DNA from 3 places in the Chryseobacterium sp. Marseille-Q8038 genome. Region 1 is predicted to be linked to each of the others. Evidence: riboswitches for the same ligand, from Rfam matches in the RefSeq annotation. Region 1 holds a riboswitch; each other region holds the start of a gene.
The links. Region 1 has a riboswitch for cobalamin ahead of ACWPWS_RS10575 (T9SS type A sorting domain-containing protein). Riboswitches for the same ligand answer to the same signal wherever they lie in the genome.
Positions count from the first base shown of each region.

Region 2: it holds a riboswitch for cobalamin, as region 1 does, so the genes downstream of both, prpB (methylisocitrate lyase) here and ACWPWS_RS10575 (T9SS type A sorting domain-containing protein) in region 1, are expected to answer to the same signal.
Region 3: it holds a riboswitch for cobalamin, as region 1 does, so the genes downstream of both, ACWPWS_RS23675 (TonB-dependent receptor plug domain-containing protein) here and ACWPWS_RS10575 (T9SS type A sorting domain-containing protein) in region 1, are expected to answer to the same signal.

Region 1 is NZ_CBCOPN010000001.1:2,285,677-2,289,952, reverse strand. Features, by position in the region: gene dnaG (DNA primase) at 1-48, shown strand, start outside; gene clpP (ATP-dependent Clp endopeptidase proteolytic subunit ClpP) at 161-847, shown strand; gene ACWPWS_RS10575 (T9SS type A sorting domain-containing protein) at 1,166-2,272, opposite strand; cobalamin riboswitch at 2,336-2,525, opposite strand; gene ACWPWS_RS10570 (esterase-like activity of phytase family protein) at 2,759-4,027, shown strand.
Region 2 is NZ_CBCOPN010000001.1:2,494,461-2,498,736, forward strand. Features, by position in the region: tRNA gene ACWPWS_RS11565 (tRNA-Pro) at 1-34, shown strand, start outside; tRNA gene ACWPWS_RS11570 (tRNA-Arg) at 67-140, shown strand; gene ACWPWS_RS11575 (hypothetical protein) at 280-843, opposite strand; cobalamin riboswitch at 1,092-1,284, shown strand; gene prpB (methylisocitrate lyase) at 1,730-2,638, shown strand; gene prpC (bifunctional 2-methylcitrate synthase/citrate synthase) at 2,625-3,779, shown strand; gene ACWPWS_RS11590 (bifunctional 2-methylcitrate dehydratase/aconitate hydratase) at 3,813-4,276, shown strand, end outside.
Region 3 is NZ_CBCOPN010000002.1:2,144,427-2,148,702, forward strand. Features, by position in the region: gene ACWPWS_RS23665 (cytochrome-c peroxidase) at 1-689, shown strand, start outside; gene ACWPWS_RS23670 (transporter) at 702-1,649, shown strand; cobalamin riboswitch at 1,743-1,927, shown strand; gene ACWPWS_RS23675 (TonB-dependent receptor plug domain-containing protein) at 2,037-4,070, shown strand; gene ACWPWS_RS23680 (YncE family protein) at 4,067-4,276, shown strand, end outside.

The DNA of each region.
Region 1 (4,276 bases):
ATCGAATATTCGCCTATCAAAGGAATCTATGGAGATAGAAGAAGATAGTTTTTAAGTCAGATTTTTTGATATTCTGTGACAAAAAGTCCTATAAAATTTTAGGAATAAATATTGTAATTTAAACTTCGAGAATAGTTAAAAAATAATACATAATAGAAATATGGACATTAAAAAAGAATTCAGAGATTTCTCTGTAAAACATTTAGGAAACAACGGTTTGGTTACCGATCAGTATATGGGAATGTATGGCCCAACGAATCTTACTCCGTACATCATGGAAGAAAGAAGATTAAACGTTGCTCAAATGGACGTTTTCTCCCGTTTGATGATGGACAGAATTATCTTCCTGGGAACAGGGATTGATGATCAGGTAGCAAACATCGTTACAGCACAGCTTTTATTCTTAGAAAGTGCAGATCCTTCAAAAGATATTCAAATCTACATCAACTCTCCTGGTGGAAGTGTTTATGCAGGTTTAGGTATTTATGACACCATGCAGATTATTAAGCCGGATGTAGCAACAATCTGTACAGGGATGGCTGCTTCAATGGGAGCTGTATTATTGGTTGCCGGAGAAAAAGGAAAGCGTTCTGCGCTTAAGCACTCAAGAGTAATGATCCACCAGCCGTCAGGAGGTGCTCAGGGAGTTGCTTCTGATATGGAGATCAACTTAAGAGAGATGTTGAAATTGAAACAGGAGCTTTATGAAATTATCGGTCACCATTCAGGACAAACTTACGAGTGGGTAGAGAAATCTTCTGACAGAGATTACTGGATGACTTCTGAAGAAGCTAAAGGCTACGGAATGGTAGATGAGGTTCTTCAAAGATCTACTGAGAAAAAATAATTGATTGTAAAATCATAAGAAACCGCACCTATCTGGTGCGGTTTTTTTTGTAGGATTAATTATGAATTTTGACTGTTTAGATTACTACGGAATGACAAACTGTATGGATAAACCATCATTCCAATTGTGTCATTCCGTAGGAATCCAGCCGCAATTATTCATGAAGAAATACTTCAGAAATAGTTACAATCCAGACCAGATTTCAATTAAAGACGTAAAAATTCCCATCCTTTGGAGGGGTGGCGAAAATTCAAAGAATTTTTGACGGGGTGGTTTTCTACACGCATTCATTAAAAAACAACAATTAGGCACTTTTCTTTATTTTTTTACAATCTTATGTATCACAGAACCACTATTGGTTTTAATCTCAACAAAATAAACTCCTGAGGATAAAGATCGGATAGGAATCTTCAACTCCTGAGAAGTTATTACCTTTTGTCCTGTAGCAGAATAAACATTCACTTCTTTCAGTTTCTCATCAGTTTCAATCTGAATAAAATCACTTGCCGGATTTGGATAAATGCCGAATTTTTTCTTTGTAACTGATGAAGTACCCAATGTCAGTTGTGCTTCAGTTGGAGTAAATGGTCTTCTTTGTCCGAAGCTTAATCCAAACCAATCGTTATTGCTCAGCTGAACCTGAGAAAGATTTGCTTTCATTTGCCAGCTTGATAAATCTTTTCCTTTATACAATTTCCAGCTGCCCGATCCGGAAGTATTCCCGGTAAATGAATTTAATGATAAGTTAGAAATCTGATTGTTCGCTGATGTAAAATTAAAATAGGAAATCTGAGTCTGAACCAGCTGTAGAGCCTGCTCTGCAGTTATACTTCCGTTATATTTAATTCCAAACACAAAAGAATTGGCGTTTCCATTGGCATTATCTGTCCCAAAATCAATAACTATGAGGCTTTTATTATTTCCGGTTCCCACCCAATGAGTAACCTGAGAGGGAGTAAACCATGAAGAACTATAAGCCGGAACAGGAGGAGAAGGAGGGATGTCATAATGATCAAGGCCATATGAAACTCCATACCATTTTCCGTCCACTAAAGGAGTATAGCCTACACCGTTGTTCCATGTCATGCCGGATGCACCGGACCCGGACCATGTTATCCAGCTGTCATCAATGGTGGATGTATGATGATTATAATTCAGAATAGAAAGATATCCTGTGGGAATATCAACGTTCATTTGGGGTTCTGCTGCCACAATTGCATTGATAAGATCTTCCATCAATAAATCATTGCCATCAAAACGGTATCCCCATGCATAAGAATTGGGAGTACTGCTGTCATTAAAATCTGCAATGAAATAGGCCTTTTTAGAACCGGTTCCTACCCAAAATTTAATGTCGTTTTCTGTAAATTGGGCCGACAAGAGCTGCATACAAAGCAGTAAGAAAAAAAGATAAATTTTCCTCATGATATCATTAATTTAAAGTTTTATTCCCGAAACTTATCTTCAGGGGGAGAAACAATTCTTCTCTGAAGTCAGTATTCTAAGGCAGGTCTCCTGGCTCACATCTTACAGCTTCCTTCCCGGATTTCCCTCCAGTGGATTATTATGCTATAAGTTTAAACAGTTTACAGTTGCGGGTACAGCTCAGGATTTGAATAGTATTCTCACCTGATTCCCTATTAATGAACATTGTTCAGCCTTAAAACGCTGCAAATATATCATATAAATTGATGAGTCTGTTTTGTGAATTATTTTTTTTCAGATATCCTTAAAAAATTGATTTTCATATTGTTTATTGATTTGCTTGTATTGTTGTTGTTTTATTTTTAAATCCTGAATTTTTCTGTTTATATTCAATTCATTTTTAGATTCTAATGTTAAAATACAATTATCATTATATTCAAGATCAGTTTACAATCAGTTTATACATTCGCAGCCATAAAATAGCATATGAAAAAATTACTATGGTCTGTTGGAGTACTGGCAGTATTGGCCTCATGTAAAAGTGATGATGACACAACAATAATGAATCAGGATATTAATTATTCCAAACTTCCTCAGGAGTTTCCATTTACAAAACTGGCTACGATTAACGGAGTGGATGTTATCAACGGCGGATTTGGTTCCGGAGCTGCAGCTCACCCTACAAGAAAAGGTGAATTTTATGTCATTACAGACAGAGGTCCAAATACCGACTTCCAGAATGGAAAAAAGTTCTTAGCACCTAACTTTACGCCAACGATTATGCATTTTAAAATTAATGCTGACGGGAATGTAGAGGTTATCAAATATATTAAGCTTAAAAATCCATCAGGACAACCTATTACAGGTCTTCCAAATCCTGTAGGAATGGGAAGTACAGGAGAAATTGCTTATGATGCTTCCGGAAATGTTTTAGGTACTGATCAGTACGGTCTTGACAGTGAAAGTATTGTAGCAGCAGCCGACGGTACATTCTGGGTTTCCGATGAATACGGACCGCATATTGTGCATTACAGTGCAGAGGGAGTAGAAATGGAAAGAATAAGCCCGATAGGTGTAAATACCGGAACAAGAAAATTACCTGCCGTTTTAGCCAAAAGAAGGGCCAACAGAGGGATGGAAGGATTGTGTATTACTCCGGACGGAAGAACGCTGGTAGGAACTATACAGTCGATGATGCTGGTACCAAGCAAAGCATTGGCAACCAATACTACTTTAACGAGAATTGTCACGTTCGATATTATTACAGGGCAGACCAAGCAGTTTTTATATAAACAGGATGGAGGTGCTTCGGATTCGGTATGTGATATTACAGCGTTAAGTAACAACGAATTTTTAGTGATCGAAAGAGACGGAAATTTTGGATCCCAGGGAGGAATTAAAAAAGTATACAGAATTAATCTGAGCAATGCAACGGATGTAAACGGAACAGATATTACTGCTGTGGACGGTATGAAAGTGAATGGAAAAGCTTTGGAACAATGCTCATGGGATGAAATTACCACTGCCGGAATAAAAGCTGTGACCAAAACATTGGCTGTTGATCTTGTTGCAAAACTGGGGTATGAGCATGATAAGTTTGAAGGGATCGTTTATTTGGGAAATAATAAACTGGCTGTTTTCAATGATGATGATTTTGGAGTAGTGGATGATGGAAACGGAAATCCGAAAGCTAAGATTCTTCCTAAAACAGGGAAAGTAGACAAAGGAACGATGTATGTAGTCAATATTCAATAATTAGATTTTTTTAACGGAAAACGGCGGCATCGAAGATAGTGATGCGCCTGAAATCAAATGAAAACCCTTGAAATGAGTTTCGTTGTAATGACGGCTCTTTTCAGGGGTTTTCTGTTTAGTTACATTTCGTATTTACGTATTAAAACTTACTTTTTCTTTGTTGAATTATTTTTCATTGTTTTAATAATATGTTTCAGCCTTAGCATGATGGTTGATGATGATATTCAAGATATAGAATAATGTAAATGA
Region 2 (4,276 bases), 210 kb from region 1:
CAGGAGGTCGCAGGTTCGAATCCTGCCGCCCCGACTGTTTTAGTAGTTTTCTCAAAACTACTCAATGGGTGCGTAGCTCAGCTGGATAGAGCATCTGCCTTCTAAGCAGACGGTCAAAGGTTCGAATCCTTTCGCGCTCACTTAAAGACTTACTGGAAACAGTGAGTCTTTTTTTGTGTTTACTCTTAATCAAAAATCTTTTTATAGCTCACAAAATAGAGCATCCCGATTTATAATCGGGACGGCAAAGGTTCGAATCCTTTCGCGCTCACAAAAAATTTATAATTCGAAATATTGCCCCAACCATTCATCAAAATGTTCTTTATGCTTATCCTGAGCAGCTTTAATCAATAAGTCAGGTTCTTCAATCTGGCTTAGCCCATAATCTCCTTTCATCCAGGCTAAATATTCACTTAACCCTTCACTCTCTTCATAATCATCTTCCTCTTTATAAAAATAAGCCTCATCAAACCCTACTGAAATTTCATTGTCAAAAGTGAGCAGATGCAAAAACTGCAGTATATTTTCAGCCACAATGTGAACACCGCCTTCATCCCCAAAAACAACCACAGGCATTTTATTTAAAGGCTGCTCTACTCCGTTATTCCAAATGGCATAGAAGGAACCGGAACCATTCGCCTGTGCAAAAGGCAGTAAACTATTCAGAAAACTTTCATCCTCACTCCAGCTTTTTAATCCGGATTTATCATCAATTAAAACACCAAAACCTTGTGAATAATTTTCATACGAGGAAATAGTATTCTGAAAGTAGATCAATTTTTCCAGTTCTACCGGAATTTCCTGCAGATTCAAGTTTTGTTTAAATTTTGTAATTTCTACCATGGTCAATTATATTCGGTTAATAAGATTTATAAAATGAAAATAGAACAGCAAATTTATTAACTATCTTTAATTTTATGGTCATATTTTATATTAATTTAACAACACAAACAAGCTGTTCTACTCCCAAAACATAGATTACAACTAAAACATTTTCAATACATTAAATTAAAAAAACTATTGATTACATAAAATATCTTTTTCGTTATTATAAAATACTTATATTTACCACCAAGGAGTTCTTAAAACCTTCTTTATCAACCGAAACTGGTTACACTTAGCTGTGTATTAAAAGGGAATCGTGTGTAAATCACGAACTGTCGCGCAACTGTAAGTAACATACAAAAAGTTTTTATCAATTGATATCCACTGTATATTTTTTATATGGGAAGGATGATAAAAACAGTTACAAGTCAGGAGACCTGCCTATTTCGTATTGACGATGCTTTCGCGATTTGAAGCTTACAGTCAGGTATGATGCGATATGGATATAGTACGATAACTTTTTTATCAAACTGTGTTATTTTTTGAGATGAATATGAGCGTACGTTGCGTACTTCTCATGATTCTGTAGCTCATTCGTATCCCCTTTCCGTAATTTTTCTTTCTTAATAAAGCACCGCGAAGTTTACAGAGAACTTTTTATAGGATTTAATCAATGTAAAAAGGGATAAGGTGTACCAAAGCAATTTTAATTATTCGTGGAGTTTCAACAGGTTTATTTTACAAACCTGTACAATCAGAGTTTCTCAAAATTCCCAACATCTGCACAATGGGAAAATTTCTCAACTCCTTTCCTACTTTTTACTTTTTACTCAAAAGCGATGTCTTTACAGCTCTTCCGCTTCTTTAATGATAAACAAATTTCAACTCAACAATAAATATTATAATGATCAAAAATGAAAATTGGAAGTCGCCCGGCTTAAAATTCCGGGAGGCTATGGAAAAAGAAAATCCCCTTCAGATTGTTGGAGCCATCAATGCAAACCATGCATTATTGGCACAGCAGGCTGGTTTTAATGCCATCTATCTTTCAGGAGGAGGTGTTGCTGCAGGGTCTTTAGGAATTCCTGATTTAGGAATTACAACTCTGGATGATGTACTCATAGATGTTCAGCGTATTACTAATATTTGTGATTTACCACTTTTGGTAGATATTGATACAGGATTTGGGCCTTCTGCTTTTAATGTTGCCCGAACGATAAAATCATTAATCAAAGCCGGAGCTGCTGCCATTCACATTGAAGATCAGGTGGGCGCAAAACGTTGCGGACACCGCCCCGGAAAAGAAATCGTAAGCAAAGAGGAAATGGTGGACCGGATTAAAGCCGCAGCAGATGCCCGTACTGATGAAAATTTTGTGATCGGAGCCAGAACAGATGCTTTTGCCAGTGAAGGACTGGAAAAAACACTAGAAAGGGCCATCGCTTATAAAGAAGCCGGTGCAGATTTCATTTTTGCTGAAGCAGTTCCTGATTTAAGCTTTTATCAAAAATTTGTTGATGCTACTGGGATTCCTGTACTAGCCAATATCACGGAATTTGGAATGATCAAAATGTACACTGTAGAAGAACTGAAAAATGCAGGTGTAGGACTCGTCCTCTACCCTCTTTCTGCCTTCAGAGCTGCCAATAAAGCTGCACAGAATGTATACCAACATATCCGTAAAGACGGAACACAAGCCAATGTGCTAGCTACAATGCAGACAAGAGAAGAACTCTATCAAAGTATTGGCTACCACGATTATGAACAAAAATTAGATAACCTTTTTAAACAAAATACTCATGTCAACGAATAGCGAACCAACATTTAAGCCTAAAAAAAGCGTAGCACTTTCCGGAGTAACAGCAGGTAATACCGCTCTTTGCAGTGTAGGAAAAAGTGGAAATGATCTCCATTACAGAGGTTATGATATATTGGATCTTGCAGAGAGAGCACAATTTGAAGAAGTTGCTTACCTGCTTATTTATGGTCAGCTGCCCACTGAAGCTCAACTCAAAAACTATAAAGCAAAATTAAAATCATTGAGAGGCCTTCCTCACTCTGTAAGAAATATTTTAAAAAGTATTCCGGCAGCTGCCCACCCAATGGATGTCATGCGTTCAATGGTTTCAGCAATTGGAAGTATTCAGCCGGAAAAAGATGATCACAATGTAGCCGGAGCAAGAGATATTGCAGATAAATTATTAGCATCATTCAGTTCCGGGCTTTTATACTGGTATCACTATACCCACAATGGTAAAGAAATCAATGTAGAGACTGATGATGATACTATTGGCGGACATTTCCTTCACCTTTTACATGGTAAAAAAGCTCCTGATTCATGGGTGAAAGCAATGGAAATTTCCCTTAATCTGTATGCCGAACATGAGTTTAATGCTTCTACTTTCACCGCACGTGTCATTGCCGGAACCTCATCAGACTTTTATTCCTGTATCACAGGGGCTATCGGTGCTTTGAGAGGCCCTAAACATGGGGGAGCCAATGAAGTGGCTTTTGAGATCCAGAGCCGATACAATTCTCCTGATGAGGCAGAAGAAGATATCAGAAAACGTATTGCCAACAAAGAAGTAATTATAGGATTCGGACATCCTGTTTATACCCTGTCAGACCCAAGAAATGTAGTCATTAAAAAAGTAGCTAAAGAACTTTCCGAAGAAGCCGGAGACATGCTGTTGTATAATATCGCTGAAAGGCTGGAAACTGTGATGTGGGAAGAAAAGAAAATGTTCCCTAATCTGGACTGGTTCTCCGCAGTATCTTATCACCTGATGGGAGTTCCTACCCTGATGTTTACTCCACTATTTGTGATTTCAAGAGTCACAGGATGGAGCGCACACATTATTGAACAAAGACAGGATGGGAAAATTATCCGTCCAAGTGCCAATTATACAGGTCCTGAAAATAAAGACTTTGTATCTATCGAAAATAGAAAATAAAAAATCAATTCATAATTAAACTAAAAAATAAAGATGTCATCACACATTTCAAACGAAAGGCCACAGCCGGATCAGGTATTAACAGATATTGCAGATTATGTATTACACTATGAAATCAAAAATGATTTAGCATGGAAAACAGCCCACTACTGTTTATTAGACACGATCGGTTGTGGACTGGAAGCACTTACCTATCCTGCATGTACCAAACTTTTAGGACCCATTGTAAAAGGTACCATAGTTCCGAATGGAGCTAAAGTTCCGGGTACACAATTTCAGCTGGATCCAGTACAGGCTGCTTTCAACATCGGAGCAATTATCCGTTGGTTAGATTTCAATGATACCTGGCTGGCCGCTGAATGGGGACATCCTTCAGATAACCTGGGCGGAATTTTAGCAACAGCAGACTGGCTTTCAAGAACAAATATTGCAGAAGGAAAAGCTCCGCTTAAAATGAAACAGGTTCTGGAAGCGATGATCATTGCCCATGAAATTCA
Region 3 (4,276 bases), on a different contig from region 1:
AAAGATATATGTGGGACGGTGTCATTCATAATCTTAATGAACAGCCCATCAGCCCTATTACAGACATCAATGAAATGGACAGCTCTATACCGGAAGCTATTTCAAAAATAAAAGATGACCAGAAGTATAAAAAACTTTTCAGGGAAGCTTATGGAGATGAAACAGTTACGGGAGAAAGAATTCTAAAAGCACTGTCACAGTTTATGGCTTCGCTGATTTCTGCAGATTCAAAATATGATAGATTCAGACAGGGAAAAGAGCAGCTAACTTCAGCAGAATCCCAAGGAATGGCTTTATTCGGTCAGAAATGTGCCTCTTGTCATAGTGGAGAATTATTTACCGATGAAAGTTTCCGCAATACAGGAATGTATTATAACACCGAGTTCAAAGATGCAGGACGCTACAGAGTTACTCTTAATCAGGTAGACTGGATGAAATTCCGTGTTCCGAGTCTGAGAAATGTAGAATATACAGCACCTTATATGCATGACGGAAGATTTTACACCTTAGAGGCAGTACTCAATTTCTATTCAGGTCAGGTAGAAGATAATCCCAATCTGGATTCGCAGCTGAAACAGAATGGGCATATAGGTATTGCTATGAACAGTCAGGAAAAACAGTCGATCATTGCATTCCTGAAAACATTATCAGATAAAAGTTTTATATCCAATCCAAAATTTGCAGAATAATTTATAGAAAACATGAAGAAGATTATAGTAATACTAAGTTTAATCCTGTTTGGGCAATATCAGGCAAAAACCATCAGAGATAGCGCATATATAGCTCCGGACAGCTTTAGCAGATTTGATTTTGATGATGATTGTGATGCCTGTGGCTGTGCTGCAGGAAATGGTTCTTCCGGCTTTGAGTCTTTATTGAATCCACAGTTTATCGGAATCAAATACTTTGCACAGCATTACAAAGCAAAAGAAAACCTATTTGTGAAAGATCTTACACAGGATCAGTATTTCAATACCTTACAGCTTTGGGGAAAGATTCCTTTAACTAAAAAACTGAGTGTATATGCAAGTCTGCCATTCCATTTCCATGAAAAGAAAACCCAACAGGGAGATATCAAAATCAACGGAATCGGGGATCTTAACCTGATGGGAATTTATCAGCTGATGAGTTCTAAAGATAATTTTCACCACTTAAGCGGAGGGTTGGGTGTGAAAATTCCTTTGGGGAAATTCGATGAGAAAGGAGCTTCCGGCGTTAATCCGAGTTTTCAGCTGGGAACCGGAAGCTGGGATTATCAGGCCGCTTTGAATTATAAGTTTCAGAAAAATAAAGTGGCTGTGTTGGTGAATACAGATTATACCATCAAAACGGAGAATAAGAAAAATTACCGATTTGGAAACCAATGGAATTATGCTGCAACAGGTTTTTATCAGGTTGCGGGGAATGAAAAATCTATTTTTTCTGTAAAAACGGGAGTGCAGGGAGAAGTGTATGCCCAGAATAAACAGTTTGACGAAGCGCTGCCCAATACTGCAGGAAGCGCATTGTATGGAAAGTTAGGATTTGAAGCTTCCTATAAAAGGCTGAGTTTGGGAAGTGAACTCATGCTTCCTATGTATACCCATCTGGCAGGAGGTGATATCGAAGCAAAATCAAGATTCAGTATTTTCCTGAATATTGGGATTTAAATAAAAACCCTTTTGAAAAATCATGTTAAAGCTCCTTTGGGAGCTTTAATTGTTTATGAATCATTATTTTAATTGGGGGTTAGGAATAATTTTTTATCTTTGCCGGAATTTGGTGAGCCCTAAAAAGCTCTTAAAAGGGAATCCGGTGAAAATCCGGAACAGACCCGCTGCTGTAAGCTCCACACCAAGGTTTTTGAAGAATATATCCACTGTTTTTTAATGGGAAGGATTTCAAAAATGGAGTAAGTCAGAAGACCTGCCAGAAAATAATCGTTTGACGCTTTCGTGGAATAAAGCTTAGGACATCAATGATTCTGTGCAGTGACAGCTGTGCTTTGTCGTTGCTTTCTTATATCCATTAGCGTCTTCATTATCCTAAATGAGCTAATGGCGGCAAAACAAACTACTTCTGCAATTCATAAAGCTGTTTTCACAATACTGGTGATCACATCTCAACTTTTATATTCTCAAAAAAAGAAAAATGACACTCTGAAGGAAGAATCCATCAAGGCGATCAGCCTTTATAAAAAGAATTTTAAAGAAATTATTCCGGCACAAACCCTGCAGGGTGAGCAGCTGGAAAGACTGAACAGCCATTCAGTGGCAGATGCTTTGCGGTATTTTTCCGGAGTTCAGATCAAAGATTATGGAGGGTTAGGTGGTTTGAAAACCATTAATATCCGCAGTATGGGAAGCCAGCATGTTGGTGTTTTCTATGATGGAATTCAATTGGGAAATGCCCAAAACGGACTGGTGGATCTGGGAAGATATTCTTTAGACGATCTGGAAGAAATATCGTTGTATAATGGGCAGAAAAGTGAAATTTTCCAACCTGCAAAAGATTTTGGCTCTTCGGGATCGATCTATCTGCAGCCCAAAACACCTGTATTTAAAGGAACAAGAAAAACCAATCTCGTTATAAGAGCAAAAAGTGCTTCCATTGATCTTTTCAATCCGTCATTCCGTTTGGAACAAAAAATATCAGACAGAGTTTCTGCCAGTTTCAGTGGAGAATTCATGCAGAGTGACGGGATTTATAGATTTCGTTATGCTAAAAAATATCCCGATGGCCAGCAGGCTTATGATACCATCGCAAAGAGACAGGATTCAGATATCAGGGCAAAACGTTTTGAAACGTCTATCAACGGCAGTCTAAATAACGGAAGCTGGAATATCCGTGGCTACGGTTATATTTCAAACCGTGGGATGCCGGCACCTATCGTCAACGGCCGTTTTGGTGGAAGAGGAGCGAGACTTTCTGACGAAAATTATTTTGTACAGGCCAATCTGAGAAAAAAACTGTTCCCAAAATTTGAAACACAGCTGAAAGCAAAATTCGCCTACGATTATACTCATTTCATGGATACGGTTCGTTCGCAGTCTATTATTCATACCGATAATACCTATATCCAAAGAGAGCTCTATCTTTCCTCATCCAATATCTATTCTATCACACCCAATTGGGATGTGAGTCTGAGCGGAGATTTTCAATACAATAATCTTGATGCTAATCTGGATAACTTTTCTTACCCTACGCGCTACACAACATTGGTGGCATTGGCAACAACCTATCAGTGGAACAGGTTCAAAATTCTGGGAAGCCTTTTAGGAACTTTTACGTTTGAAGAAGTAAGAAAAAACAAAAGACCGGGAGACAGCAGAGAATGGACACCTGCCGTATTTATGAGTTATCAGCCTGAGATTATTCCTGAACTTACGCTTAGAGCTTTCTATAAACGAATTTTCCGACTTCCCACTTTCAATGATTTATATTATACCAATATCGGAAATACTTATCTGAAACCGGAATTTACCAATCAGTATGACGTAGGATTTACTTATCAGAAGAATTATACCAACCATTTCTTTAAAACCTTTTATGCTAAAGTAGATGGTTACTACAACAAAGTACAGGATAAAATTGTAGCGGCCCCTAACGGAAGTATGTTCCGCTGGCTGATGATGAATCTTGGAATGGTTGAAATCATTGGAGCGGATGTAAATATTCAGACTGAAATGCAATTAGGAAAGGTAAAGCTAAGACCATTGCTCTCTTACACATATCAAAGCGCAAGAGATATAAGTGATCCGGAAGACACCTTTTATCGTAATCAGATTCCTTATACCCCATGGCATAGCGGATCATTCAGTTTGATGGCAGATTATAAAGACTGGAGTTTCAATTACAGTGCAATGTATGTAGGAGAAAGATATGATGTGAATCAGGACAATATTCAATACAATTATGTACAGCCCTGGTATACTCACGATCTGTCTGTTCAGAAAAAATTCAATTGGGCGAATCACCAATTTAAAGTGAGCCTTGAAATGAATAATATTTTCAATCAATATTATGATGTTGTCATCAATTATCCGATGCCTGGAAGAAATTTTAAACTTATTCTAAACTTCACCTTATGAGAAAACTAAACTTTTATTTTTTATTTCTGGTATTAGCTTTTCTTACTTCATGCCGTACAGATGATATTATTGTCCGTCAGGAAGTGGTAGAAGGACTTCCTTCAGAAAATACAGCAATAAAAGGTTTTTACATGCTGAATGAAGGGAATATGGGAAGCAATAAATGTACGCTGGATTTTTTTGATTACACCAAAGGAACCTACTAC